One region of the Pseudaquabacterium rugosum genome, then DNA from elsewhere that is predicted to be linked to it. Evidence: riboswitches for the same ligand, from Rfam matches in the RefSeq annotation. Region 1 holds a riboswitch; the other holds the start of a gene.
What was found. A riboswitch is a leader RNA that binds a small molecule or an ion and turns the genes downstream of it on or off. The one in region 1 is predicted to bind cobalamin.
Positions count from the first base shown of each region.

Region 2: linked by a shared signal. The riboswitch ahead of AACH11_RS18020 (TonB-dependent receptor) and the one ahead of AACH11_RS18690 (energy-coupling factor ABC transporter permease) in region 1 are both predicted to bind cobalamin.

Region 1 is NZ_JBBUTF010000018.1:63,619-74,664, reverse strand. It holds gene cobN (cobaltochelatase subunit CobN) at 1-3,632, opposite strand, end outside; gene cobW (cobalamin biosynthesis protein CobW) at 3,670-4,728, opposite strand; gene AACH11_RS18690 (energy-coupling factor ABC transporter permease) at 4,736-5,413, opposite strand; cobalamin riboswitch at 5,665-5,929, opposite strand; gene AACH11_RS18685 (DUF6603 domain-containing protein) at 6,081-9,452, shown strand; gene AACH11_RS18680 (hypothetical protein) at 9,484-11,046, shown strand, end outside.
Region 2 is NZ_JBBUTF010000017.1:69,513-80,558, forward strand. It holds gene edd (phosphogluconate dehydratase) at 1-750, shown strand, start outside; gene eda (bifunctional 4-hydroxy-2-oxoglutarate aldolase/2-dehydro-3-deoxy-phosphogluconate aldolase) at 956-1,588, shown strand; gene gloA (lactoylglutathione lyase) at 1,721-2,128, opposite strand; gene AACH11_RS17975 (MBL fold metallo-hydrolase) at 2,171-3,136, opposite strand; gene AACH11_RS17980 (ExbD/TolR family protein) at 3,267-3,686, opposite strand; gene AACH11_RS17985 (ExbD/TolR family protein) at 3,720-4,148, opposite strand; gene AACH11_RS17990 (MotA/TolQ/ExbB proton channel family protein) at 4,239-5,123, opposite strand; gene AACH11_RS17995 (TonB family protein) at 5,372-6,151, opposite strand; gene AACH11_RS18000 (nitroreductase family protein) at 6,459-7,055, shown strand; gene AACH11_RS18005 (EVE domain-containing protein) at 7,065-7,520, opposite strand; gene AACH11_RS18010 (cell division protein ZapA) at 7,942-8,337, opposite strand; gene AACH11_RS18015 (DUF904 domain-containing protein) at 8,334-8,615, opposite strand; cobalamin riboswitch at 8,766-9,024, shown strand; gene AACH11_RS18020 (TonB-dependent receptor) at 9,118-11,046, shown strand, end outside.

The DNA.
Region 1 (11,046 bases):
AACAGGAAGTCGACCGTGGCCGCGATCTCGAACGCGCCCTTGTGGCCGTGGCGGCGCATGCCCTCGAGCCATTTCGGGTTGACGGCGCGGGCCCGCACGACGCGGGCGATCTCCTCGCGCAGCGGGCGCACGCGTGGGGCGCCGGGCACGCTCAGGTCACCGTGGTACAGCGCGGCGGGCCGGCCCGCCATCTGCTCGACGGCCACCGCCATGCCGCCCAGGAACTGGTGGTAGGCGTCGGAGTCGAGGATGTCGTGCTCGCGGTTGTCCTGGTTGTGCGCCACCGCGTCGAGCGTGGCCATGCGGCGCTCCAGGCTGGCGCGGGCGCTGCGGCCGTGGGCGTCCTGGCCGTAGGCCCAGGCGCCGTCGCGCAGCCAGGCCTCGGCCAGGTCGGCGCGGTCGCGCCACTGGCGGCTGCCCAGCACCGCCTGCAGGCCGGCGCCGTAGCCGCCCGGCCGCGGGCCGAAGATGCGCCAGGCCGCCTGACGCTCGGCCTCGGCGGCATCGAGGCCACGGGCGCGTGCGTCCGCGGCCTCGCGCTGCACGCGCACGCGCACCGGGTTGACGTCGTCGTCCTCGTCCTCGACCGGGACGGCGGCCACCGCACGCACGGCGGTGTCGAACAGGTCGATCAGGCCCGGGAAGGCATCGCGGAAGAAGCCCGAGACGCGCAGCGTGACGTCGACCCGCGCGCGGCCCTGCACGTCCATCGGCAGCAGCTCGACATCGACGACGCGGCCGCTGCCGTCGGCCCAGCGCGGGCGCACGCCCAGCAGGGCCAGGGCCTGGGCGATGTCCTCGCCGCCCGAGCGCATGGTGCTGGTGCCCCAGACCGACAGGCCGACCGCGTCGGGCATGCGGCCGTGGTCCTGCAGATGGCGTTCGATCAGGCGCTCGGCGGCGGCCAGACCGGTGGCCCAGGCGGTGGGCGTGGGCACGGCGCGGGTGTCGACGGCGTAGAAGTTGCGGCCGGTGGGCAGCACGTCGGGCCGTCCGCGCGAGGGCGCGCCGCTGGGGCCGGGCGCGACGAAGCGGCCGCTCAGGCCCTGCAGCAGGCCCGCCATCTCGGCCGCGCCGCAGGCGTCCAGCCGCGGCGCCAGATCGCTGCGCAGCGTGGCCAGCACGGCGTGGGTGCGCGGCAGCAGCATCGGCAGCAGCGGGTCGGGTGCGGGGGCGTCGGGGGCCGGGGTGTCGGGTGTGGCCAGCGCATCGGCGATCAGCTGCGCGGCCAGCTGCTCCAGCCGGTCGCGGGTGTGGCCGGCATGGCGCCAGGGCTCGGCGCTGACGGCCTGCAGCAGGGCCGGGCGCGGGCCGTCCCAGGGTCGGCCCCAGTCGGGGGACAGCGGATCGAAGGCGGGGGTGTCCGCCGTCCGCGGCGCGCCCTGCGTGGCGCCCAGGCCCAGGTCGTCGGCGAGCGCGCGCAGCAGGCTGCGGTCGCCCGGGCGCGCACCGCGGTCGAAGCGCAGCAGCGCGCGCAGCGTGTCGCGGCGCAGCCCGCCCTGCGGCGACTGGCCGAACACGTGCAGGCCATCGCGGATCTGCGATTCCTTGATCTCGCAGAGGTAGGCGTCCAGCCGCTGCAGCAGGCCGGCGCGGGCGGCGTCATCGGCCGGGGCGGCCAGGCCCAGCTCGCGGTGCAGACCGTCGCGCAGCACCTGGTCGAGCAGCTGGCCGCGCAGGCGCTGCGCGCGCGGCGGATCGAGCGCCAGTGCCTCGTAGTACTCGTCCATCGTGCGTTCGAGCTGCAGCAGCGGGCCGTAGGTCTCGGCGCGCGTCAGCGGCGGCATCAGGTGGTCGATGATGACGGCCTGGGTGCGGCGCTTGGCCTGGCAGCCCTCGCCCGGATCGTTGACGATGAAGGGGTAGAGGTGGGGCAGCGGGCCCAGGATGGCATCGGGCCAGCAGTGCTCGCCCAGCGCCACGCTCTTGCCCGGCAGCCATTCCAGGTTGCCGTGCTTGCCCACGTGCACCAGCGCATCGGCCGACCACACCTCGCGCAGCCACAGATAACTGGCCAGATAGGCATGCGGCGGCGCCAGCTCGGCATCGTGGTAGCTGGCCAGCAGATCCTGGCCATGCGCGCGGGCCGGCTGGATGCCGACGAAGACGCGGCCCAGGCGCAGGCCCGGCACCATGAAGCGGCCGTCGCGCAGCATCGGATCGCGCTCGGGCGGGCCCCAGCGCGCGATCACCGCCTGCTGCAACGCGGCCGGCAGGCGGGCGAAGCCGCGCAGGTAGTCGGCCATCGCCAGGCTCTGCGCGGCGGGCCGGGCGTCGTTGGCGTCGAGCTCGTTGGTCACGCCCTGCGTCAGGGCGTCCATCAGCGCGGCGCTGTCGGACGGCAGATCACCCAGCGCATGGCCGGCCGCGCGCAGCGCCTGCAGGATGGCGCAGACCGAGGCCGGCGTGTCCAGCCCGACGCCGTTGGCCAGCCGGGCATCCTGATTCGGGTAGTTGGCCAGCACCAGCGCGATGCGGCGCTCGGCCACCGGCAGCCGGCGCAGCCGGCACCAGCGCCGCGCCAGCTCGGCGACGAAGGCCATGCCGCGCGCATCGGCCTGGTAGCGCACGACGTCGATCTGGGTGCGCTCGCAGCGCCAGGCCAGGCCCTTGAAGCTGATCGCCCGCGTGGCCACCCGGCCGTCGACCTCGGGCAGCACGATCTGCATCGCCAGATCGCGCGGGCTCAGGCCGTGCGGGTCATCCTGCCACTGGGCGGCGGTGCAGCCGGCGGTGATCAGTTGCAGCACCATCGCGTCGCCGGCCAGGCGCAGCGCGGCATCGGCCTGCGGTGCGTCGGCGTCGGTGGTCGTGGCGGCCGGCTGCGACAGCGCGAAGGCGGTGGCGTTCAGCACGATGTCCACGCGCTGCTCGGCGGCCGTGCGCTGCACCTGTGCCAGCGAGGCGGGGTTCTTCAGCGAGTCGACCGCGATGGCCAGCGGGCGCAGGCCGTGCGCGGCCAGCGTGGCCATCATCTGGTCGAAGGCGGCCGTGTTGCCAGCCTGCAGATGGGCACGGTAGAACAGCAGCAGGGCCACCGGGGCGTCGGGCGGCAGCGCCGGCCAGGCGGATGCGTCCATCGCTTGATGGGCGACGGCGGACGGCAGCGGCAGCGGATCGGCCGGGCGCGGGCCGCGGCCGAAGGCGGCATGCTCGATCAGCGCGAAGAACTGCGCGGCCTGCTGGGGCCCGCCGTCGCGCAGGCAGTGCCACAGATAACGGCAATCCTCGGCCGATGCGGTGCTGCGCCGCAGCAGCTGTGGCTCCTCGACGAAGTCGCCGGCGAACATCGCCAGCCACAGGCCGCGGCGGCGCGCCAGCGATTGCACGCATTCCAGCAGGTAGGCCCATTGCTCCAGGCTGCCCAGGTGGTCGATCACCACGGCGCGGGCATGCTGCAGCACGTCGTCGACATGGAAGTCGACCGAGGCCGGCTGGCGCAGCGCGCGCAGGCTGGCCAGGCGCACGCTGGGCGCATCGGCCGGGCGGGCGGCCGCGGCGGCGGCCAGCAGGGCCAGCCGCGTGTCGGCCGCGCTCAGCACCACGATGTCGCCCGGCGTCTGGTCCAGGCGCACCACGCCCTGGCCCTCGTCGTCGAGCAGGCCGGCGCTGCGGGTGGTCAGCAGGTGCATCGGCGGGCGCGGGGCGCGGGGGCCGGGCGGGCCGGCCTCAGGCCGCGGCCTGGGCCAGCAGCTGCTGCAGCGCGTGGTTCAGCGCGGCCGCGTCCAGATCGGCGCCGATGGCCACCAGCTGCGTGGCCGGCGTCTCGTCGGCCCGCCAGCGGCGGTCGAACTGGCTGTCGAAGCGCGGGCCCGCCCCCTGCACCACCAGACGCATCGCCGCGCCGGGCAGCGCGACGAAGCCCTTGACGCGGTAGATGTCGTGCGTGGCCACCAGCTGCTGCAGCGCGCGCAGCAGCACCTCGCGGTCGCTGACCTCGGGCGTCAGCACGACCGAGTCGAACTCGTCATGGTCGTGGTCGTCCTCGTCGTCGTGGTGGGTGCGGCGCTGGTCGATCAGGTCCTCGACGCCGCGGCCCAGGCCCAGCAGCAGCTCGGGCGCCAGGCGGCCGTGGCTGGCCTGCAGCAGCTTGACGCCGGCCGGGGCCTCGGCGCGCACGGCCGCGGCCACGGCCTGCAGCGCGTCCGCGTCCAGGGCGTCGGTCTTGTTCAGCACGATCAGGTCGGCGGTGGCCAGCTGGTCCTCGTAGAGCTCGGCCAGCGGCGACTCATGATCGAGGTTGTCATCGGCCCGGCGCTGGGCGTCGACGGCCGCCGGATCGTCGGCGAAGCGGCCCTCGGCCACGGCCGGCGCATCGACCACCGTGATCACCGCGTCGACGGTGAAGGCGGTGCGCAGCGTCGGCCACTGGAAGGCCTGCACCAGCGGCTTGGGCAGGGCCAGGCCCGAGGTCTCGATCACCAGGTGATCGATCTGCTCGCGGCGCTCGGCCAGCAGCGCCATCACCGGCGCGAACTCCTCCTGCACCGTGCAGCACAGGCAGCCGTTGGCCAGCTCGTAGAGCCGGCCGTCGGGCGTGCCCTGCTCGTCACAGCCGATGCCGCAGCCGCGCAGCAGCTCGCCATCGATGCCGAGCGCGCCGAACTCGTTGACGATGACGGCGATGCGCCGGCCGCCCGCATGGGTCAGCAGGTGGCGCAGCAGCGTGGTCTTGCCGGCACCGAGAAAGCCGGTGACGATGGTGGCGGGGATCTTCTGCAGCGGCATGGTGGCCTCAGGCGGCGTGGTAGAGACGCGGCTCGACCAGCGACGAGCCGCGCAGGCGGCGTGCGCTCTTGGCCAGCGCCAGCAGGCCCAGATCGGCCAGCGGCTCCAGCAGCACCACGCTCATGTAGGCGCTGCCGAAGCTGGCGATCTGCACCAGGTTGTCGGCCGACACGCCGCGGCCGACCAGGGCCCAGAAGGCCACCCAGGCCACGATGCCGCCCTGGTAGGCCAGCGACAGGCGCAGGGTCTGGGCATAGCCCAGATCGACATAGGCCGTCTGGCGCGGGATCAGGCGTTCGGCCAGCGCGTGCGTCAGCGCCAGCGGTGCCAGCAGCGTGGTCACGTTCATGCCGTACTGCGGCAGATCGGCCGGCGCGAAGAACAGGCCCTGCACCAGCAGCCCGCCGGCCAGGCCGAGCGCGGCCGGTGCCACGCCCAGCACCAGCAGCAGCGAGCTGCCCAGGATCAGGTGCACCTCGGAGACGCCCACCGGATGGTGCGGCAGCACCTCGAAGAAGCAGAACACGGCGGCGGCGGCCACCAGGGTGCGCAGCAGCAGCGACAGGCTGCCCTGGCGTTGCGCATCCTGGCGCGCGCGCCACAGCGCCCAGGCCAGGCTGGCGCTGGCCGTGACGAGACCGATGGCGGCTTTGCCGCCGACGACGAGACCGGGTTCGATGTGCATCGGGCATCCTTGCGCCGCTCATGGGCGCTGACTGGACATGGGGACCGATGGCCCGCTGCTGCCGCAGGGACGGGAGCGCATGGCGGTGGCGTCGTCGGGAATCCTCCGCGGGGGACCGGCACCCGGTGCCGACGGAGCGTCGACACGGGAGGGCAGGGCCGCGGGCGGTGCGCTGGCGCGCGGACAGCGGGGATCAGGACACGGAGACGACGGACACGGACATGCACATCCCGTCACCCACCGCAACGGCTTGCCGCTTGCGCTCACAGGCCGGTCTCCGGGCTCGGCGAGGGGCGCCGGGCCCTGCTGGACCTGCGCCGACATCGCATCCGCCTTCCCGGGCCGGGGCCCAGTGGCTGCAGCGGACGGCGCAGGGGCCGTCGCGCCGATGCGCGTCGTTTCACTCGCTTACCGTTGCGGGGGCAGCGCCGGATTCACACCGGCTTCCCGTTTCACCCCGTCGGGCCCCGCATCGTTGCGCGGTCCGTCCAGGGCACCTGAAGCGGTCGCGAGTGTAGCCCAAGGGTGTGACGGGATGCCGCAGCCGCCGCGCGGCGTCGCTCCGCCGATGGATGACGCGCACGCGCGGGCCTGTCTACAGTGCGCCTGTTCCGGACATCCACAGGCTGGCCGGATGCCCCGGTACCCAACCTGACAGGAGTACGGCATGGCAGGCAATGCGGATCAGGTCTTCCTGCGCGCGTTCCGCTGGTTCGACGCGGCGCTGACGCATCTCCAGGCGCAGTTGCCCGCCGCACCGGCCCTGCCGGGCGTGCCGTCGATGGAGGCGCTGGCGCTGGCGCTGAGGGCCCGTCTCGGACTCGGGCTGGAGCTGACCGAGGCCACCGTCGATCCGGCCGCGCTGCGGGCGTCCAACCCGGTCGCGCAGTCGCTGGCCATGGCCACGCTGATCACCGGCGAGACGCTGGCCGCCCTGCGCACGCTGGGCGAGGTGCTGGGCCATCTGCAGGCCGGCCAGGCCGAGCTCGGCGATCTGGTCAAGGTCGTGCGGCAGATCGACCGCCTGCTGCATGCCGACAGCGGCCAGCCCCCTTCGGCCTACGCGCTGGCCAAGCTGCTGCTGATCCTGTCCGGCGATGCCGATGCCCCGTCGACCGCCCGGCCGGCCGCCCGGCTGGTGCGCATCGTCTGCGGCCAGGCGCCCGATGCGGCGCTGGCCGATGCCACCGTGGTCGAGCGCCAGGCGCTGCTCGGGCTGGCGCTGATCATCGTCGGCACGGTGATCGACCGCGGCCATGGCCGTGCGACGGCCGGCGCCGGCCTGCCGGCCGCACCCGGGGCGGCGCTGCGGCGGGCCGCGGCCCGGGGGCCACGGGCCAGCCGCGCGCCGATCCCGCTGCCCGCCAGCCAGCTGTCGCGCGAGTTCACGCTGGCGCGCGCCGACGACGGCAGCCGCAGCCTGACGCTGCAGCTGGGCTACGACGGCGCGGCCGTCCCGCCCCGGGTCCATGCCCGGCTGCGCGGCGATCTGCGCGATGAACGCGCGCTGGGCGACGGCGAGTTCCGCATCGGCCTGGGCGCCCGCAGCGAGGTGACGGTCACGCTGGCACTGCCGGCGCTCGATCCGCTGCCGGCCAGCCTGCCGCAGCCCGTGTTCGACGGCGCGCTCCAGCTCGGCCTGCGCTTCGGCCGCCGCAGCACGGCGCAGCCGCTGGTGCTGGGCCCGGCCGACGGCACCCGCTTCGAGATCGGCGAGCTCAGCGGCGCCATCGTGCTCGACGACCTGCAGCCGGCCCTCGACTTCGACCTGCGCGACAGCCGCCTGGTGCTGCGCCTCGGCGACGACCCGCTGCTGGGCGCCGTGCTGGGCGACGAGATCACCGTCGGCCTGAGCTTCGGCCTGCGGGCCGACACCGCCGGCGGCCTGCGCATCAAGGACGGCACCGGCCTGCGTGCCACCGTGCCGCTGGAGCCGATCCCCGGCTCGCCGCTGCAGATCCCCTTCCTGACCGTCGAGTTGCGCACCCTCGACGGCCTCGACCGGATGGAGGTCGAGCTCTCGGGCTCCTTCGCGCTGAAGCTCGGGCCCTTCCAGGGCTCGGTCGAGCGCCTGGGCACGCTGCTGAAGCTGGAGCACCTGCTGGCGGGGGATCCGGACGTGCGCTGGGCGCTCAAGCCGCCGTCGGGCGCCGGCCTGGCCATCGATGCCGGCGTGCTCAAGGGCGGCGGCTTCCTGCTGTTCGATCCCGATCGCGGCGAGTACGGCGGTGTCCTGGACCTGAAGCTGATGCAGATCGGCATCAAGGCCATCGCGCTGCTGAACACGCACCACCCGCAGGGCTGGTCGCTGCTGCTGATCATCGCGGCGAATCTGCCGCCGATCCAGCTCGGCTTCGGCTTCACGCTGACGGGGCTGGGCGGGCTGGTCGGCGTGCAGCACACGGTCGACCGCGACGTGCTGTCGCAGGGCCTGGCCAGCGGCGCGCTCGACAGCTTCCTGTTCCCGCAGGACCCGGTGGCCAACGCGCCGCAGCTGTTCAACCAGCTGCGGGTGATCTTCCCGTTCAAGGCCGGCGGCTTCGTCATCGGGCCGATGCTGGAGCTGGGCTGGGGCACGCCCAGCCTGGTCACCGCCCGCGTCGGCCTGCTGATCGAGCCGACGCAGGTGGTCTTCGTCGGCCAGGTCATCGTGCAGCTGCCGCCGCTGGTCGACAGCGGTCTGGCCATCCTGCGGCTGCAGGTCGACTTCGCCGGTGGCGTGGTGTTCAGCCCGCTGCAGATCTGGTTCGACGGCGTGCTGCGCGATTCGCGCGTGCTGTTCATCGGCCTGCACGGGCAGTTCGCCTTCCGGGCGCGCTTCGGCGACCAGCCCACCTTCCTGATCAGCGCCGGTGGCTTCCACCCGCGCTACACCGATCTGCCGCCGGGCCTGCCCAGCCCCTTCCAGCGCGTGGGCTGCGCGTTCTCGATCGGCATCGTGGGCGTCAGCTTCGACGGCTATTTCGCCGTCACCTCGGCCACCGTGCAGGCCGGCGCCGAGCTGCACGTCTGGGGCGATGTGGGCATCGCCAGCTTCGATGGCGGCCTGGGCTTCAACGCGCTGGTCGAGATGGTGCCGACCTTCCGCTTCGAGGTCGACATCCACGTCTGGGCCGGTGTCGAGGTGTTCGGCCTCGATTTCGCCAGTGTCGACATCTACGGCCTGCTGGCCGGCCCGGGGCGCTGGCATCTGGTGGGCCGGGCCCGCATCCACACGCCCTGGCCGCTGCCGGATTTCAGCTTCCACGTCGACGAGGCCTGGGGCGACGAGCCGGCCACGCCGGTGCGCACCGTGCGCCTGATCGACGCGTTGCGGCCCGAGCTGGAGAACCCGGCCAACTGGTCGGCCCAGCTCGCGGCCTCGGGCCTGGCCGGGGCCACCTTCGCCAAGCCGCCGGCCGGTGAGGCGGCCGGCCTGATCGCCCATCCGGACGCGGTGCTGCAGTTCACGCAGAAGCGCCTGCCGCTGGGCAAGGCGCTGGACAAGATCGGCTCCGACGCGATCGCCGGGCCGCGCCAGATCGCCATCGAGCGGGTGCTGTTCGGCGAGGCGGCGCGGCTGCCCGACCGCGTGCTCGACGACAGCTTCGCCGCCGCGCAGTTCCTGCACCAGACGGCCGATGAGCGCCTGTCGCGGCCGTCCTTCGACCGCTTCGCCTCCGGCGTCGAATGCGGCCAGCGCCAGTACGGCTTCGGCGCGGCCGTCGGCGGCGATTTCCTCTACGAGGAGGTCAATCTGTCGACCCCGCGCGAGGACGGCAGCCTGCTGGCCCTGGCCGGGCTGCGCAGCCGCGCCCAGCTCGACCGGGTGCTGGACGCCGGGGCCGCCGGCCGCTCGCCGCTGCGGCGGCCCCGGGGCCTGCGGCCCGAGGATGCGGCGCCGCTGCGGGTGCAGCCGCCACCGCTGGCCGCGCTCGATCCCGGCCGCGGCACGCTGGTGGCCGGTGCGCTCGGCGGCCGGGCCGGCCCGTCCTGGTTCCACGCGCTGGACGCGGCCGACGGCCGGCTGGTCGTCGAGCAGTTCGAGACCGCGTTCTGAGGCCTCACCGTCGTCTCCGGGAGTCCACACCATGGCCATCCAGTTCCAGTTCCTGCCCTGGGTACGGCGCGGCCTCGCCGCCACGCTGGCCGGGCCCGACACGATGGGCGCGCTGCCCGCCCACGCCACGGCCACCGTCGGCGTGCGCCTGGACCCGGCCCACGCCGCCGAACCCCTGGCGCCGGTGGCCGTGCGCCTGCAGGGCCCGGGCGATGTGCTGGCGATCGACAGCCAGCTGATCGTGCGCACCGATCCGCGCCCGGGCACGACCCAGTTCGAGCCCAACTACCTGGCGATGATCGAGTTCGATCCGCCCGACTATCCGTGGCTGCTGACGCCGGCGCGGGCCGACGCCGACGACCGCCTGCGGCCCTGGCTGGTGCTGCTGGTGCTGGAGCAGGCCAAGGTCGGTCTGCCGCGGCCGCGCGCGGGTGCGCCGCTGCCGCAGATCCGCATCGCCGCCGCCGATGCCGCGACCGAACTGCCGCCGCTGACCGAGTCCTGGAGCTGGGCCCACGCGCAGGTGCTCAGCGCGCACGGTGCGGCCGATCGCGAGGGCCTGCAGGCGGATCTGCAGGGCGATCCGCGCAGCCATGTCTCGCGTCTGGTCTGCCCGCGCCGGTTGCGGCCCGACACCGATTACCTGGCCTGCGTGGTGCCGGCCTTCGAGCCCGGCCGGCTGCGCGGGCTGGGTCTCGCCGGCGATGGCCTGGGCCCGGCGATGCAGACGCTGGCGCCGGCCTGGACGCCGCAGCCGGCCGGTGACGTGGTGCTGCCGGTCTACCACCACTGGACCTTCTCCACCGGCCCCCAGGGCGACTTCGAATCGCTGGCGCGCCGGCTGCGCACGCCCGCGGCCTGGCGCGGCGATGCCGCGATCGCCGCGCAGCTGGCGGCGGCCGGCACCGCGCCGCTGGCCGTCGATCCGCGGCTCGATGGCGGCGAGCCGGCCCAGGCCGCGACGATGGCCGGCGCCCTGGTGCCGCTGGGCTGGCAGGCCGCGGCGCAGGCGGCCGAGCCCCATGCGCGCAGCCTGCAGGCCATCGTCAACACGCCGGCGCAGCGTGTGCGCGATCCGGCCGCGCCCGACGCCGGCCCGCCCGAGGCGCGGCTGGAGGTCAAGCCGCCGCTGTACGGCGCCTGGCATGCGCGCACCCATGCCGTGCAGCGCGCCGAGCAGCCCGCCTGGTGGCTGGCGGGGCTGAACCTGTCGCCGGCCCACCGCGGCGCGGCAGGCCTCGGCGCCGAGGTCGTGCGCCGCAACCAGGAGGACTATGCCGACGCCTGCTGGGCCCAGATCGGCGAGGTTCAGCAGGCCGAGCGCCTGCTGAACCTGACCCGTCTGGCGATCGAGGCCCAGCAGGCGCTGCAGCGCAAGCACTTCGATCCGCAGCCCCCGGAGCGGCTGCTGCAGCTGATGGCGCCGGCCCTGCCGCGCATCGAGGCCATCGACGAGGCTGGCCGCGTGATTCGCCGCATCGACGGGCGCACCGCCTCGCTCGGCGGGGTGCTCGACCGCAGCAGCCTGCCGGCGGCCCTGCTCGATGCCGGCCTGCGGCGCGCGGTGACACCGCTGCGCCGCGGTCTGCGCCTG
Region 2 (11,046 bases), on a different contig from region 1:
GGCGAGGTGATGACGGTCGCGCAGAACGCGCGCTGCGGCCGGGACGGCCTGTCGGCCTACGGCCTGGTGCCGCGGCTGGCGGCGGCCGGCGATGCGCGCGGCGGCGTGCGCTTCGAGCCGCTGCCCGTGGCCAGCGGTGACGAGGCCGTGCTGCGGCCGGCCGCGCAGCCGTTCTCGACCACCGGGGGCCTGAAGCTGCTGCAAGGCAATCTGGGCCGCGCGGTGATCAAGGCCTCGGCCGTGCCCGAGGACCGCCACGTGATCGAGGCCCCGGCCCGCGTCTTCGACAGCCAGGAGGCGCTGCAGGTCGCGTTCAAGGCCGGCACGCTGACCGGTGACTTCATCGCCGTCGTGCGCTTCCAGGGCCCGCAGGCCGACGGCATGCCCGAGCTGCACAAGCTGACGCCGCCGCTGGCCGTGCTGCAGAACAAGGGCCAGCGCGTGGCGCTGGTCACCGACGGCCGCATGAGCGGCGCCTCCGGCAAGGTGCCGGCGGCCATCCACGTCAGCCCCGAGGCGCTGGCCGGCGGCCCGCTGGCCAAGGTGCGCGACGGCGATCTGATCCGCCTCGACGCGGTGGCCGGCACGCTGCAGGCGCTGGTCGATGCGGCCGACTGGGACGCCCGGGCGCTGGCCGTGATCGACCCGGCCGCGGCCGAGGAAAATGCCCACGGCCTGGGCCGCGAGCTGTTCGGCGGCATGCGCCGCACCGTGCGCAGCGCCGAGGAAGGTGCCGTCACCTGGATCTGACGGGGCGAACCGCCCGGAAGGCGCCGTGCGATGCGCCCCGGTCCTGCACGCGTCCCGTGTCATGGCGCCGTCTCCGCGGTCCTGCCGTCCGCGCGCGACATCCGTTTTGCCGGCCTGACGCCGGAGTCCCCGCACCGCGATCCGGATCCGTTTCCGGTCGCGGCCTGCCTACCCTGATCCCTGCAACCCCCGGATTCCGTCCATCATGAGCTCTGACCTGCTGGCCACCCTGCCGAGCCTCGGCCCCGTCATCCCCGTCATCGTCCTGCAGCGCGTCGAGGACGCCGTGCCCCTGGCCGAGGCCCTGCTGGCCGGTGGCGTCAAGGTGCTGGAGGTGACGCTGCGCACCCCGGCTGCGCTGGCCTGCATCGAGGCCATCGCCAAGGCGCTGCCCGAAGCCGTGGTCGGCGCCGGCACCATCCGCTCGGCCGCCGATGCCCAGGCCGCGCTGGACGCCGGCAGCCGCTTCGCTGTCAGCCCCGGCTACACCAGCGCCATCGGCGCCGAGTGCCGCCGCATCGGTCTGCCGCTGTTGCCGGGCGTGGCCACGGCCAGCGAGGTGATGGCCGCCAACGCCGACGGCCTGTCCTTCCTGAAGTTCTTCCCGGCCGTGCAGGCCGGCGGGCTGCCGATGCTCAAGGCGCTGGCCGGTCCGTTCCCGGACGTGGGTTTCTGCCCGACCGGTGGCATCTCGCTGGAATCGGCGCCGCAGTTCCTGGCCCAGCCCAACGTCAAGGTCGTCGGCGGCTCCTGGCTGACGCCGGCCGACGCGGTGGCCGCCGGCGACTGGGGGCGCATCACGGCGCTGGCCCGCGAGGCCTCGGCGCTGCGCGGCTGAGGCCCTGCGGCCCTGTCCGTGGCCGTGAGCCCCTGAGCCCTTGAAGCCCCTGCGGCTCTTCCGCGCCTGGTGCCTGTTGGGGGGCTCGTGTGACGCGGTGGGGCCGGCGTGCGGACGCCGGCCGCCGCAGGGTCACTGCATGGTCCCGTCCTGTATCAATTCAACCTTGTACCCGTCGGGATCCGTGATGAAGGCGATCACCGTCGTGCCGCCCTTGACCGGGCCCGGCTCGCGCGTGATCGCGCCGCCGAGCGCGGCCGCCTTCTCGCGCAGCGCCGCGCAGGTCGCCGCCACGTCGGGTACGCCGATGGCGATGTGGCCGTAGGCCGTACCCGGCTCGTAACGCTCGACGCCGTAGTTGTAGGTCAGCTCCAGCTCGGCCTGCTCCGGATTGCCGCCGGCATAGCCGAGGAAGGCGAGGTCGTACTGCTGCTCGGGGCGGCGCGTCGTGCGCAGCAGCGTCATGCCCAGCACCTGGGTGTAGAAGTCGATCGCGCGCTGCAGGTCGCCGACGCGCAGCATGGTGTGGAGGAATCGCATCGTGGGGGGTCGCCCGGTCGGGCGGAGCGGGTGGAAGAGGGTTCAGCGCGCGGCGCCGCGCTCGCGGTCCAGCCAGACGGCCAGGCCCTGGGCATTGAGCTCGATGTCGACCTTCAGCGCCCGCAGGCCCTGATCGAGATCGGGCAGGCCGTGGCGCTGCAGCTGCGCGCGGTAGAGCTCGGCCAGCGCCTGCTTGAGCGCGGCATGGCGCTCGGTGGCGGGCAGGGCGGCCAGCGGGCGCGCCAGCGCCACCATGGCGTCGATCTGCTCGTGCAGCAGGCCGGCCAGACGCGGCACGTCGCCGACGCGGCCGAAGTGGGTCAGGTACATCCAGCGCGGGGTGGTCTCCAGCAGGCGGTCGAGCGAGCGGTGCAGTGCATCGGGCTCGAACTGCACCGGGCTGGAGGTCGGCAGGATCCAGGGCCCGGCGGCCGTGTCGTGGCAGCGGTAGCTCAGGCCGAAGGTGTCGCCGGTGAACCAGCCACCGCTGGCCGCGTCCCACACGCACAGGTGGTGGCGCGCATGGCCGGGGGTGTCGAGCAGACGCAGCGGCCGGCCGGCCAGCGGCAGGGTCTCGTCGGCGCCGGCCTCGCGCACGCGGTGGGCGGCCACCGGCAGCAGCACGCCGTAGTCGCGCGCCATCGCGGTCGCGCCGTAGACGGCGAGCGCGCCCTGGAACAGCGCCGTCGGATCGATCAGGTGCCGCGCGCCGCGCGGATGCACCACCAGCGTGGCGGCCGGCAGCGCCCGCATCAGCAGGCCGACGCCGCCGGCATGGTCGAGGTGGACGTGGGTCGGGATCACCCAGTCGACCGCCTCGGCGGCCAGACCGAGCGCGTCGAGCGCGGCCAGCAGGCGCGGCACGCCGTGGTTGGTGCCGGTGTCGACGAAGGCCGCGCGGCCCTGCTCGACGATCAGGTAGGCGGCGTCGAAATGGTCACCGTGGAAGAAGGTGTCGATCTGGAAGACACCGTCGGACAGCGGGACGAGCCAGTCGGGCAGGTTCATGACGGCGGGCCGTGGCGGCAGCGGGTGGCGTGGCCCGCAGTCTAGCCGGCAGGCGGCGGCCGCGCCGCCGTGCGGCGGGCGGCGTGGCTGCCCGCGCCGTGGGCACGGCCGCAGCGCATGCCGCCGTCGCTCACATGAACTGCTCGTTGCCGACCAGGCCGATCTTCTTCGCGCCCAGGCGCTGGGCGCTGGCCATGATCATGGCCACCACCTTGTAGGGCACGGCGCGGTCCGGGCGCAGGTGCAGCTCGGGCTGCTCGGCCAGGGCCGCGACCTGGCCCAGCCGGGCTTCGAGCGCCGCGCGGTCGGCCAGCGCCTCACCGTTCCAGTGGATCGTGCCGCCGGCATCGACGTGGATGCGCACGATCTCCGGCGGCTTGGGCTGGGTCGTGTTCTGGCCCACCGGCATGTTCATCTTGACCGCGTGGGTCTGGACCGGGATGGTGATGATCAGCATGATGATCAGCACCAGCATCACGTCGATCAGCGGCGTGGTGTTGATCTCCATCATCACGCCGTCGTCGTCGTTCTGTCCCACTTGCATCGCCATGTTCAGGCTCCTCGGATGTGGCGTTGGGGACGCTCAGTTGTTGGCCGGAGGTTCGGTGATGAAGCCGACCTTGGCGATGCCCGCGCGCTGGCAGGCCACCACCACGCGGCCCACGCCTTCGTAGGCGGCGGCCTCGTCGCCACGGATGTGGACCTCGGGCTGCGGCACCTTGACGCTCTCCTTCTTCAGCTCGGCCAGCAGCGTGGCGGCGTCGGGGATGCGGCGGGTGTTCCAGTAGATGTCGCCGTTGCGGGCGACGGCCAGCAGGATGTTCTCCGGCTTGGTCTGCGTCGCCTCGTTGCGTTCCTTCGGCAGCTTGAGCTCGATGCTCTGCGTGACCACCGGAATCGTGATCAGGAAGATGATCAGCAGCACCAGCATCACGTCGACCAGCGGCGTGGTGTTGATGGCGGAGTTCATCTCGTCGTCGTCGCCGTCGGGCGACCCCAGGGACATGGCCATGGCGCTCTCCTGTGCGGTCTGGGCCGACCGGCCGTCGGACCGGCCGCCCGCGTGGGCGATCCGGTGCGGCCGCTGCGGCCCCGGTGACGATCAGGCGCGCGGGCCGGCCAGCAGCACGTTGTGCACGTCGGCACTGAAGGCGCGCACGCGCTCCATCACCTGCTTGTTGCGGCGGATCAGCCAGTTGTAGCCCATCACCGCCGGCACGGCCACGGCCAGGCCGAAGGCGGTCATGATCAGCGCCTCGCCCACCGGGCCGGCGACCTTGTCGATCGAGGCCTGGCCGGCGATGCCGATGGCCGTCAGCGCGTGGTAGATGCCCCAGACGGTGCCGAACAGGCCGATGAACGGCGCGGTCGAGCCGACGGTGGCCAGGAAGGCCAGACCGTCCTGCAGGCGCGACTGCACGGTGCCGACGGCGCGCTCGACGCTCATCGTGATCCAGGTGTGGCGGTCGATGGCCTCGACCAGCGTGCCCTCGTGGTGGTCGACGGCCTTGACGCCGGTCTCGGCGATGTAGCGGAAGGCGCTGGTCGACTCCAGCGTGGCGGCGGCGGCGCGCACGTTGCCGGCCTTCCAGAAGTTGTCGCCGATGGCCGCGGCGCTCCTGAACAGCTTCTGCTGCTCGATCAGCTTGGTGATGATGATGTACCAGCTGCCCATCGACATGATGATCATGATGATCAGCGTGCCGCGGGCGACGAAGTCACCCTGCTTCCACAGCGCTTCCAGGCCGTAGGGGTTGTCGATCTTGGCGGGTGCGGCTTCGGGGGCGGAGGCCATGGCGGCCTCGACCGCAGGGGCGGCGCTGGTGGCGCTGGCGGCCGTCATGGCCGGCTCGGAGGCCTGGGCGGTGGCGGCCGTCGGCCACAGCAGGGCGCCGGAGGCCAGGGCGGTGCCCAGGCTCAGCAGCAGCGGGGCGGCCCAGCGGCGCAGGCGTGCGGTGACGGTGCGGGTCGGGGTCGAGAGGGGCATGGTCACTCCAGGAACGATCGGTACGGTACGGACGAGGTCTCGGACCCGCACGCGCGCACCGCCACGCCGGTGGCGTGGGGGGTGCAGGATCGCGGCGGGACGGGGCACGAGCGGCGGCGGAGTGCCCGCGGGAACGCGTGCAGCGGCAGGCGCTGCGCGGTCGTCGCTGGACACGGGCGATGGCTGGTCCAGCGGCCGCGGTACGGCCCCGGCCGGATGCCAGGGGCCGCACGCGGCGGGTGCGGAGATCACTCGTCGAGTCTCCACGCCACTTCGACGTCGGTGCTGGAGCTTACCGCATGACCGCTGTCGTCGCGCGCGGCGGTCGCGCCGCATCCGGCTGCACTCAGCTTCTCGGCCGCGGTGCGGTCGAGCAGGCGATGTTCGCGGGACGGGCCCGAGCTGCCGATGACCTCGGCCTTGACGATGCGTCCGCTGGCGTCGATCGTCAGGCGCAGGCGGGTCACGCCGCTGACCTCCGCGCGGGCGGCGGCCGGCGGGTAGTCGTCCCGCGAGACGCACTGCGAGAGGTTGTTGACCCGGGCGCCGACCGGCCGCTGCTTCGGCGGGGCGGGGGGCGCCGCCGGGGCCGGTGCCGGCGCGGGTGGTGCGGCCGCCGCCGGGGGCGGCTCGGTCCGTGCGGGCGGTGGCGCCTCGCGGCTGACCGTCAGCGGCGGGGCCGGTGGCGCCGCGGCAGGCCGCACCTCGGCCGGTGGCACGAAGGTGGGCGGTGGCGGCGGTGCCACGGGCGGAACGGGCGCGGGCGGCGGCCGGGCGGCCGCAGGAGCGGGAGCGGGAGCGGCCGGCGGGGGCACCGGGGCGGGCGGTGGCGGAGGGGGAGGCGGCGGTGGCGGGGGAGGCAGTTCCTGGATCAGCACCGCCTCGACGGGCGTCCAGACCTGCTGGGCGATCTTGCGGTGCAGGCCGTTGACCAGGGCCCAGCCGATCAGGGCATGCAGGGCGAGCACGGCACCGATGCCGACGGCCTGGCGGCCTGCTGGACGGCGCTGCTGGCTGAGGTAATCCAAGGACGGAACTCCACGACGACGACGGAGGCGGCATCGGGCGGCCGCGGGTCACCGCCCGGGCCGTGGGCCGGCGGTGGCCGCGCGCACTATAGCGGGCGGCGGGACGGCCTGCGGGCGGGCGCGGCGTGAGGCCCGCGCGCGCGGCGTCCGCCGGATCTCTGGTCGGGATGCCATGGCCCGAGGCGCGGCCCTGCACGCTGCCGCGCCACGGCAAGGTCTTGTGCGGGCTGGCAACATCGCCGGCGCTGCGGCGCCTCTCCGCGCGCCGCGCGCTCCGCCTTCCCTGGACCCTGACCTTGCCCCCCCCATGAGCACTGCCCGTACCGCCGAACACCCCGTCGATCCCCAGTTCACCGAGCGCTGGTCGCCGCGCGGCTACACCGGCGAGGCCCTGCCGCGCGAGCAGCTGATGAGCCTGCTGGAAGCCGCGCGCTGGGCGCCCTCGGCCTCCAACCAGCAGCCCTGGCGCTTCGTCTGGGCGCTGGCCGGCACGCCGGCCTTCGACGCCATCCACGCCGGCCTGATGGCGGGCAACCAGGGCTGGGCGGCCCAGGCCTCGGCGCTGGTCGTCGTGCTGTCGGTGCGCAGCCAGGTGCCGGCCGGCCAGACCGAGCCCAAGGCCAATCCCTGGGCCAGCTTCGATGCCGGTGCGGCCTGGATGAGCCTGGCGCTGCAGGCCCGCGCCAGCGGCTGGGACACGCACGCGATGGGCGGCTTCGAGCGCACGGTGCTCGATGCCGCACTGCAGGTGCCGGCGCACATGGCCATCGAGGCCGTGGTGGCGATCGGCCGCCGTGGTGATCCGGCCGTGCTGCCGGAGGCGCTGCGGGCGCGCGAACAGCCCAATGCCCGTCTGCCGCTCGCCGCGCTGGCCGCCGAGGGCCGCTGCGACTTCGGCGCCTGAGCGCGTCGCTCAGCGGGCCGGCTGGCCCAGCAGCGCGCACACCGCCTGCCACTGCGCGGGCGTCACCGGCGTGATCGACAGCCGGTTGCCGCGCTGCAGGATCTGCAGGCTGGCCAGCTCCGGCCGCTGACGCATCTCGGTCAGCGGCAGCAGGCGGGTGCGTGCGCGCAGGCGCACGTCGACCAGCATCCAGCGCGGTGCCGCGGGCGTGGCCTTGGGGTCGTGCCAGCGGCTGGCCGGATCGAACTGCGTCGGATCCGGATGGGGCGCGCTGGCCACCTCGGCCAGACCGGCGATGCCGGGCTGCGCGCAGGACGAGTGGTAGAACAGCACGCCATCGCCGATGCGCATCGCGTCGCGCATGAAGTTGCGGGCCTGGTAGTTGCGCACGCCGACCCAGGGCACGCACTGGCCGGGGGCGGCCGCCAGGTCATCGATCGAGCAGTCGTCGGGCTCGCTCTTCATCAGCCACAGACCGTGGCCATGGGCCTCGACCCGAGGGGCCGGGTGGGCGGTGGAAGTGACGTCGGACATGAGGGGTGGCCGACGCGCACCGTGGGCGTCAGGCCGGAGCCGCGACGGCGGGCGCCGCGGCAGGAGGAAGGGGGGTGTCCGTCACGGCCCCGGAGGCCGCATCCTGAACCCTAGTTGGTCGGATTCAGGTGGGCGAGGTCAGCGGTGCTTCGGGTTCATCTGACGCGAGACGATCACACCAGCTCCGCAATGTTCCAAGCCCTGGCTCAATGAGCATCGGTTCAAGGAATCAAGCCCACAGGACCGCGACGGACGAATCCAGTATAGCCACGCGCAGCGGCTCTGTGGAGCGACCGCACGTGTGCGGGGGGCTTGATCGGGACGGCGGTGGAGCCGGCCCCCCGCGGCGGGCTCAGATCGCGGCGAGCGCGGCGTCCAGCCGGTCGATCAGCGCGCCGATGCGGCGTTCGGTGGCGGCATCGATGGCGCTGCGGCCGGCATCGGCATCGGTGTCGGTCGCGGGCTGTGCGGCCGGCGCCGCGACGGCCACCGGTGCGGCGACCGGACGGGCGGCCACGTTCAGCCGGGCCTGCAGTTCGATCTGCTGCCAGGCCAGGTTCAGGGCCGTCAGCACGGCGATGCGCTCGCGGGCCTTGACGCGGCCGGCGTCGCGGATCGCGCACATCTCGCGGTCGACCAGACCGGCGGCGTCGCGCAGCTGGGCTTCCTGGCCGGGGGGGCAGGCCAGTGCGTAGCTCTGGCCGAGGATGGTCGCTTCGAGCGAGGTCGGGGCGGGCGCGCTGCTCATCGGGGCTCCGGGCGGTCGGCGGGCGACAGGATGGCCGGGCTGACGACCGGGCGTGTGCTGCCGTCGCCCGGCGCGGCCAGCAGCTGCACCAGCATGTCGATGCGCGCGCGGGCGGCGGCCAGGCGCGACTGCAGGCTGTCGCGGTCGCGCTGGAGGTGGTCGAGCTGCTGCTGCAGCGCGTCGCGCTGCTGCACCAGGCTGTCGCGCTCGGCGCGCAGCAGGTCGTGGCGCTGCACGAGACGCTCGATGCGCTCGGCCAGTTCGTCGAGTCGGTTCATGGGGGAGGAGTCTGGGGGGCCGGGCGGTCGGCGACCCGGCACGGCGGTCGCCCGGGAGGCCTGGGGGCCGGGCCCGGCCGCCCTGGGGCTGAGCGGATGCCCGCGATTGTAGGCGCCCGGGTGTCAGATTGGCGTCGGGGCGGGGCTGTTAGGATGACGGCTTCTGCTGGTGCTCCGGTGCGTGTTCCGCGCGCCGGGTTAAACGGGAAGCAGGAAGGTCAGGCCCCACGGGCCACGGCCCAACCTGCGCTGCCCCCGCAACGGTAAGCGGACGGTGCAGGCTCCATCCGGAGCCCGCGCCCGCTCTCGTGTTCCATGCCACTGGTGGCCGCCTTCTGGGGCGGCGACCGGGAAGGCCGCGAGGGTCGTCTCCGCCAGCCCGGATACCGGCCAGCAAGGTCAGATCGGTCCGGTTCCGGCAGTGCGTCGGGGCGGGTTCCGGCTGCGTCGCAGGTGCCCGCGGGGAAGCGGTCGGCCTGTCCAGATCTTCCGTGTCGTTCCCATGATTCCTGACTTCCATGCCGTTGGCGTGCGGCTCCGCCTTGCCGATCGCACCGTGCTGGCCCTGAGCGTCGCGCTGGCCTTCGCCGCGATGCCGGCCCGCGCCCAGGCCCCCGCCGAGCGGGTCGTCGTGACGGCCACCCGTTCGGCCGAGGAGCTCTCCAGCCTGCCTTTCGGGGTCAGCGTGATCACGGCGGGCGAGCTGGCGCGTTCGGGCGCGACCACGGTCAATGAGGCGCTGATGCGCCTGCTGGGCATCACCGGGCGGATGGATCTGGCCGGCGGCGGGGAATACCAGCTCGATCTGCGCGGCTACGGGGTCACCGCGGGCCAGAACCAGGTCGTCATGATCGACGGCATGCGGGTCAACGAGGCGGATCTGGGCACGACCCGTCTGGCCGGTGTCGCGATCGATGCGATCGAGCGCATCGAGGTGCTGCGCGGCAGCGGTGCGGTGCTCTATGGCGAGGGCGCGACGGGCGGTGTGATCCACATCGTCACCCGTGCGGGCCGCGGTCACCGTCAGGCCGACGGGGGCGAGGTGCTGGTCGGCTTCGGCTCGGATCACCTGCGACAGCTGCGCGGCAACGTGCACGCGAATCTGGGCGAGCTCACGCTGGAGGCGTCCGGCAGCCGCAAGCTCAGCGACGGCCACCGCGACAACTTCGCCTCCGGTGTCAGCACCGGTGCCGTGGCCGCGCAATGGCAGCGTGGTGCGCATCGGGTGGCGCTGCGCCACGCGCAGGACGAGGTGCGCTCGGGCTGGCCGGGCGCCTTGACGGCCGACCAGTACGCGGCCGATCCGGCCCAGGCGTCGTCGCCGTCCGACTGGGGTCGCAGCCTGGGGCGGCGCACGACCCTGCAGGCCCAGACCCGCGTCGCGGGCTGGACCCTGTCCGCGGACGGGGGCCTGCGGGCGGCCGAGCAACGCAGTGCGAGCCATGGCTATGACCACGATGTCGATGCCCGTGAGGTCGGCCTGCGCGCGCAGCACGAGTCCGTGATCGCGCCCGGCCTGCGCCATGCCGTCACCTTCGGCAACGAACACCAGTGGTGGAAGCGCGACATCCGGTCCTACCCCGGCATCGCACGCCAGAGCAGCCATGCCTGGTTCCTGCGCGATGTGCTGAAGCTGCCGCAGGGCACCGAGTTCAGCGCCGGCGCGCGCTGGAACCGCAGTGTGAAGTCCCTGGTGGACGACTACAGCAGCCTGCGCCAGGACGACCGCAGCGATGTCTGGGAGCTGGGCGTCATGCATCCGCTGGGTGCGAACCTGCGCGCCTTCGGTCGCATGGGCACCAGCTGGCGGCTGGCCAATGCGGACGAGTTCAGCTTCACCCAGCCCGGCGTGCTGTTGCGGCCCCAGCGCTCGCGCGACGTCGAGCTCGGCCTGCGCTGGGCGCAGGGGGGCGATCGTGCGGAAGTGCGGGTCTTCCGCAGCCGGCTGCGCGACGAGATCGGCTACGACCCGACGGTGGCCAACAGCAATGCCTGGAACGGCTCCGGTGCCAACGTGAACTTCGACCCGACGCGTCGCCGCGGCGTGGAGTTCGAGGGCACCCGCGCGGTCTCCCGTACGCTGGATCTGCGGGCCACGCTGGCCTGGCGCGAGGCGACCTTCACCCGCGGCGCGCACGCGGGCAAGGACGTGCCGCTGGTGCCGAGCCGCTCGGCCTCCGTCGGGACGTTCTGGAAGCTCGGCCCCCTGGGTGTGCCGGGCGGACAGCAGACGCTGGGTGCGTCGGTGCGGCATCAAGGCGGCACGACGCATCCGGACATCGCCAATGCCTGCCGGGTGCCGGGCCACACGGTGCTCGATGCCCGCTGGGCCTGGGCCGTGTCGAACGTGGAGTGGGCCGTCGACGTGAGCAACCTCACCGACCGCAGGTACTACACCCAGGCCTACGGCTGCGAGGTGTCCACCGGTCGC